DNA from 3 places in the Acerihabitans sp. TG2 genome. Region 2 is predicted to be linked to each of the others. Evidence: predicted binding sites of a transcription regulator. Region 2 holds the regulator's gene; each other region holds the start of a gene.
What was found. Region 2 encodes PhoB, which activates phosphate uptake and scavenging genes when phosphate is short. Its sites were predicted from a motif close to CTGTCATAAAACTGNCNNAT; they were not measured.

Region 1 (2,275 bases), on a different contig from region 2:
AGCAGACCATTGGCCGCCAAGGCCCACATTACCGCCAAATGCCAGGCAATCGCCCCACCTAACCAGCCTCCGAGCGTCAGTGCAGGCGGGAAAGTGAAGCCAAACAGTGGCGACGCATTATAAATTCCCCACCCGCTCATCAACATCGCACCGATAATGGGCACGTTTAACCAGTGCATAATCCGCACCGGCGCGCGATGAATTCGGATGTTAGGCAACCCGGCGGACTTTCCCACAAGACCTCCATAAACTCGACCTTCGTGAACGACACCTACGTGAACAACCGCTATCTGAACAACATCTTCGTGAACCCTACCTGCATAAACTACGCCTTGGCATACCACGCCTCGGTGAACCGACCAAAGATCCCGTGGGTATCCTCGGCCGGGATGGCAATATCACCTCAAGCCGGATGGGCTTACATTGGCGGTATGGTACCGTTGACGCCGACAATCATCCGCCCCGCAACGACAGGCTTAGTGGTGCCGGCGTCCGGGAATATAATGACATGGGCACCCGTTTTAAGCAGCGATTTGTCTCCAGGTGACAACGTCACAATTGGCACATCATCCGGCACGACCACTTTTTTCTCACCATTTTGATACTTAACAGTCATCGTCCTGCCATTCGCATTCACCAACTGCCCCACCGTACCGTTGGTCATGGTGCCAACCTTGCCATCGGCACCTTGCCAGGGTCTGAATCCTTCACCCGAGCCACGCAGCGCCGGGTCAAACACATGAACCTCCAGCGCCTTTAGCGTGCCATCCGGCTGAGGCGCCGCCGCAGTACCAATAAAACTGTCGGGTTTGATATCGCTTATTTTACCCTGCGCCACAGCGACAAAGCCGGTTTTGCTGGTCACTGTCACCTCATGTTTCGCCCCTTTTCGATCGGTTACCTGTAGCTGATCGCCACTCATCTCGGTTAAGGTGCCACGCAAGATGCCCATTGGTTTGACCGGTGCCTCTGCCGCCATCACCGCAAAACTACCCAACGTTAGGGCTCCCAATAAGATACCTGTTAACATCTTTTGTCTGGTCATTTTCGCTCCTGTTATCAGTCTGGCCGAACGCCTTGGCGCCGGATACAACACCTATACAATGTCGCGCTACCCTTAATCGTGGTTAACATCATTAGCTTGGCAAACCTACCCGCTCCCCTAGATGACCATTTGATGACAATATTGTCATCAAATAACTGAAGACGAACTGCTACACTGGCCGCTTGGCTGACATGGGCTAATGATAAACGGCCTGGATTGCCAAGTGTGGAACGACGAGGACCCCGTGGATGCGTATATTGATAGTAGAAGATGATCACAGTACCGGAGAATATTTGCGCAAAGGACTGGGTGAAGCGGGCTATGGCGTGGATTTGGCTCGCAGCGGTACCGACGGGCTGTTTATGGCGCTGGAACATTCCTATGCTCTGATCGTACTGGATGTCATGCTGCCGGGGCTGGACGGCTGGCAGCTTATGGAAATTATTCGTAAAAAAAGCGATGTGCCCGTATTATTTCTAACCGCGCGCGACGGGGTGCAGGATCGGATCCATGGCCTCGAATTAGGCGCGGATGACTATCTGATAAAACCCTTTTCATTTACCGAGTTGGTATTGCGTATTCGCACCCTGCTCCGGCGCGGCGTCACCCGCGAAGAAAATGATTATTGGCTGGCAGATCTGCATATTGATGTATTACGACGCAAAGTGACCCGGCGAGATCTGGCTATTGTACTCACCAACAAAGAGTTTGCCCTGCTCGCGCTGTTTGTTCAGCGCCAAGGGGAGGTGTTATCCCGTACCCAGATCGCATCCCAAGTGTGGGATATGAATTTTGATAGTGATACCAACGTGGTTGATGTCGCGGTTAAACGCCTGCGCGCCAAGGTAGACCGTCCATTTGAGTTAAAATTGATCCATACGGTACGCGGTATCGGTTATGTCTGCGAGCCCCGGCAATGAAAGCGCCGCACATGCCATTGCTTTCACTGACACTCCGTTCAGCGCTGCTGTTCGCCGCCGTTGCGGCACTCGTGGTCAGCATCGTGGGGTTTTACCTGTACGGTGACATCGCCCATTCCATGCGGCGTGAGGCCGGCATACACACCTCCGGTCGGGTAGAGTATTTCCGCAATTTGCTCACTAATCAGTTTCCCTTATCCAGACTCAGTGAAAACCCACACTTATTTGAAAATATGCTGGGCAACGAGTGGGACATTCTGATTTTCCAGCGGCCCGGGCAACCCCCTTTAATTAACGTCAATCCACGCGG
Region 2 (2,275 bases):
ATGCCTCCAGGCTGCCAATATAGATATCACGCACGGAGTCCGTAGTGCTGGCACCGACGGTGGTCAAGTGGCCGGTGGCGATGATTGGTAGCGACCCCGGCAGTTGCGCGCGCAGGTTAAGTGCCTGTTGGTATAGCGTCTGGTAATGTCCGGCAATGGCATCGACCAACGCCCGTTGTTTATCCGGCGCGGATTGTCCGGCGTGGCTTAACAGCATGTCGCGCGGTCTTAAAAATGGGATGGCACACAGAATGGCACCTGGCTTTCCGTTACGCTGGTTAAGCACCATCACTGGGTTATCGACACCGTTAGTCACCCCGACGCCTGCAATAACTCTCGTGTGCATACAAGCCAGCAGGGAACGGGATTCGTTTAAGGTTGCTACCGCGTCGTGGTTGCCGGCCATGACAATCAGCTCGCAGCCGGTGGGCTGTAGTGCTTGTAACGCCACCACAAAATGGTTAAACAGTTCGCGGGCATAACTGGGTGGGGTCCCAGTGTCATAAATATCACCGGCCACGATCACCGCGTCGACCTGGTGCCGCTCTACCTGCGCCACCAACCAGTCTAGAAATGCTTGATGTTCCCTGGCCCGACTTTTAGTGTAAAACGACTGACCCAAATGCCAGTCGGAAGTATGAATGATCCGCATGGAACTCCAGCGTGAGTGCTTACGTCAGGGTGAGAGTATAAAGCGTTCCCCTGGACGATGCCGTGGTAAAGGTTATCTTCGGCAAGTTATACCAAAAAAAAGGACCTGCAACTATGCTTGCAGCAGGAAGCGCTGATTTTAATAAATCTGTCATAAAAGTGACGCATAATGCCCGGGCATGTTAACCGCAGAGATTCATGGCAGGAAAATAATGGCAAAACGCATATTGGTCGTGGAAGATGAAGCACCGATTCGTGAAATGGTGTGCTTTGTATTAGAGCAAAATGGTTTCCACCCGATTGAGGCCGAGGATTATGGCGTAGCGGTCGGCTTAATGGCTGAGCCTTTTCCAGATCTGGTATTACTCGACTGGATGTTGCCGGGCGGTTCGGGAATTCAATTTATCAAACATATGAAGCGAGAGATACTCACCCGCGATATTCCGGTTATGATGTTGACCGCCAGGGGGGAGGAGGAAGATCGTGTCCGAGGACTGGAGGTGGGCGCGGACGATTATATCACCAAGCCGTTTTCCCCAAAAGAGTTGCTGGCACGAATTAAAGCAGTGATGCGCCGGATTTCACCGATGGCAGTGGAAGACAAAATCGAGGTACAGGGACTCAGCCTGGATCCTTCGTCGCACCGGGTAACCTCTAATGATCTGGCGTTGGATATGGGACCAACCGAATTTAAGTTATTGCATTTCTTTATGACCCATCCCGAACGGGTATATAGTCGTGAGCAGCTGCTCAACCATGTCTGGGGTACAAATGTCTATGTGGAAGACCGCACGGTGGATGTGCATATTCGCCGCTTGCGCAAAGCGCTGGAATCGGGTGGGCACGATAGAATGGTGCAAACGGTACGTGGTACTGGCTACCGTTTTTCGGCCCGCTATTAACGCGACATCAGAGGAGATCGCCTGGTGCTAGAACCTTTATCCTGGCGAAAATTGTTGGTGGAGTTGGGGGCTTTTTGCCTGCCGGCGTTGCTATTGTCGGTGTTTGTTGGCCACCTTGGCTGGCTGCTGGCAGCAGCGTTGCTGGTCGCACTGGTACGAAACTATTTTTACCAGCTGCGGCTGTCGCACTGGTTATGGCAGGATCTGCGCCGAACACCGCCAGTGGGTAAAGGCACGTGGGAACCGCTATTTTATGGTCTGCATCAGATGCAACTGCGTCATCGTCGTCGTCGGCGCGAGTTGGCGACCTTGTTCAAACGTTTTCGCAGCGGGGCCGAGACCCTGCCTGACGCCTTGGTAATGTTGACCATCGACGGTCATATCTTTTGGTGTAACGGTCTAGCACAGCAACTGCTGGGGTTTCGTTGGCCGGAAGATAACGGGCAACACATCTTGAATCTTCTGCGTTATCCTGAATTTAATGCGTATATGCACAGCCAGTCTTTTCAGCGTCCGCTCACGTTGCTGCTCAGTAATCAGCGTTATGTAGAATTTCGCGTCATGCCTTACACTGACGATCAGCTATTAATGGTGATTCGTGATGTCACGCAAATGCGCCAGCTTGAAGGTGCCCGGCGTAACTTTTTTGCCAATGCCAGCCATGAACTGCGCACACCATTAACCGTGTTGCAGGGGTATTTGGAAATGATGAATGATCTGGA
Region 3 (2,275 bases), on a different contig from region 2:
ATCGTAACCCGTTGAGCTCATATTGACCACGAATCCCGCCGGTGCCACGCCAATAAGCACCAGCATAATCAGGCCGATACCTTTTTGTCCATCATTGGCGCCGTGGGCAAAACTTACCCCGGCCGCGGATAAAATCAGCGCGGTTCGCGTCCAAAACGGAGGTTTGCGCTTACCGTCTTTTTTTTCCCGTTCCGCCGGGGTCAGATGGATGCGTTGCCGTTTGGGGGTATCGCTCCAATAACGCCGCAGCAGGAACACCAGGCCACCCGCGACGACCAGGCCCACCACCGGAGAAATGATCAATGAAAGAAATACTTCAATCAGTTTCGGTATATTGAGCGCATCCAACACGGATGTGTCGGTCACCATTGCATTGGTCAGGCCGATACCGATGATAGCGCCGATCAGGGTGTGAGAGCTGGAGGCAGGTAAACCAAAGTACCAGGTACCCAGGTTCCAAATAATGGCCGCCAACAGCATAGAAAACATCATCGCCAGTCCATGGGTGGAATTGACGTTCAGCAGTAAGTTAACCGGCAGCAGATGAACAATGGCATAAGCCACACTTAGGCCGCCGAGTAGCACACCAAGAAAATTGAAGATGCCCGACATGCCTACTGCCAGTTGGGAACGCAGGGCGCGGGTATAAATTACGGTTGCTACCGCATTGGCCGTATCATGAAAGCCATTAATAGCCTCATAAACCAACACAAATATTAATGCGAGCACCAACATAAGACCGGTATGGAACTCCAGGCCGGTAAATAGATGTAGCATAGGGTTACGCCATTGATTGGACATGAACGGGGCGCATTATCTGCGACAATAGGCCCGGGGGAAAAGGGAAATATGACATTTTTATGACTTTTTTATAGGAACTACCTCCTTGACCAGCATTTTTTATGCTTTAAATCATAAGGATATCTATTTTTACGGTTTTTATCATTCGGTTACGTTGGCTTAACGCATCCTTGCCCATTACAATCAGCTGCCACCGGGCATACGTTTACCGGCCGGCCCGTTGTTTTTGCTCGGCTAAATTTTCGGTTAAAGAGAGAGAGGCAGCTTGGAACAGTACGATGTGGTGGTGATCGGCGCCGGTGCCGCTGGCATGTTTTGCGCCGCGCAGGCCGGGCAACTAGGGCTGAGGGTTTTGCTGCTGGATAATGGTAAAAAACCGGGGCGCAAAATTCTCATGTCCGGTGGTGGCCGCTGCAATTTCACCAATCTCCATGTCGAGCCTGCGGCTTTTCTCTCGCAAAATCCGCATTTCTGTAAATCCGCGTTATCGCGCTATACCCAATGGGATTTTATCGCATTGATGCAGCGCCATGGCATTGCCTACCATGAAAAGACCCTGGGCCAGCTGTTTTGTGACGACTCCGCGCAACAGGTCGTGGACATGCTGCTTAAGGAGTGTCAACTGGGGCAGGTCACGCTGCGCGTGCGCAGTGAGGTTGACGCCGTTGTACGGCAAGGCGACGAGTTTATGTTGACGCTGCCTGGGGGAACGATTAAAACGGCGGCCCTGGTGATTGCCACCGGTGGGCTGTCGATGCCGGGTCTTGGCGCCACGCCCTTTGGTTATAAAATTGCCGGGCAATTTGGTGTCCCGGTGATCCCCACCCGTGCGGCCCTGGTGCCGGTGACGTTACATAAACCCTTGCTTGAGCAGGTCAGCGCGCTGTCCGGTATTGGCGTGCCAGCACTGGTCAGCGCGGAAAACGGCACCATGTTCCGGGAAAATATATTGTTTACCCATCGCGGCTTGTCCGGGCCGGCTGTCTTGCAAATTTCCAGCTTCTGGCAAAGTGGCGAACATTTAACCATCAACCTGTTGCCGGATATCGATCTCGCCGTTTTCCTGGCACAGGAGCTGTGCGATCACCCCAATCAAAGCCTTAAAAATACGCTGGCAAAACTCTTACCACGCCGGTTTGTTGAAATGTGGTTTACCCTGTTATCAATTCCGGAGCCGACCCTTAAGCAACTGACACGACGCCAGCAAACCGATTGGGTGATGGCCCTACAGCAATGGCGGATTCAGCCGAACGGCACCGAGGGCTACCGCACTGCCGAAGTGACTCAGGGCGGTGTGGATACCCGCCTATTATCCTCCAAGACCATGGAATGCCAGCGCGTGCCAGGACTCTATTTTATTGGCGAAGTGGTGGATGTGATCGGTTGGCTGGGCGGTTATAACTTCCAATGGGCCTGGAGTTCGGCCTGGGCCTGCGCGCAGGCGTTGGGTGCTGTGCAGCGGCAATAACGCGTG

Region 1: SJI19_RS15565 (heavy metal response regulator transcription factor) is a predicted target of PhoB. The motif match lies at 1,165-1,184, and genes of this name have one in related genera.
Region 3: pitA (inorganic phosphate transporter PitA) is a predicted target of PhoB. The motif match lies at 848-867, and genes of this name have one in related genera.

What each region holds. Positions count from the first base shown of each region.
Region 1 covers NZ_JAYGJO010000017.1:92,628-94,902, forward strand. Annotated here, with positions in the region: gene SJI19_RS15555 (cytochrome b/b6 domain-containing protein) at 1-218, opposite strand, end outside; gene SJI19_RS15560 (hypothetical protein) at 419-1,045, opposite strand; gene SJI19_RS15565 (heavy metal response regulator transcription factor) at 1,294-1,965, shown strand; gene SJI19_RS15570 (heavy metal sensor histidine kinase) at 1,977-2,275, shown strand, end outside.
Region 2 covers NZ_JAYGJO010000008.1:68,959-71,233, forward strand. Annotated here, with positions in the region: gene sbcD (exonuclease subunit SbcD) at 1-652, opposite strand, end outside; gene phoB (phosphate response regulator transcription factor PhoB) at 864-1,553, shown strand; gene phoR (phosphate regulon sensor histidine kinase PhoR) at 1,578-2,275, shown strand, end outside.
Region 3 covers NZ_JAYGJO010000004.1:57,095-59,369, reverse strand. Annotated here, with positions in the region: gene pitA (inorganic phosphate transporter PitA) at 1-777, opposite strand, end outside; gene SJI19_RS04815 (NAD(P)/FAD-dependent oxidoreductase) at 1,067-2,269, shown strand.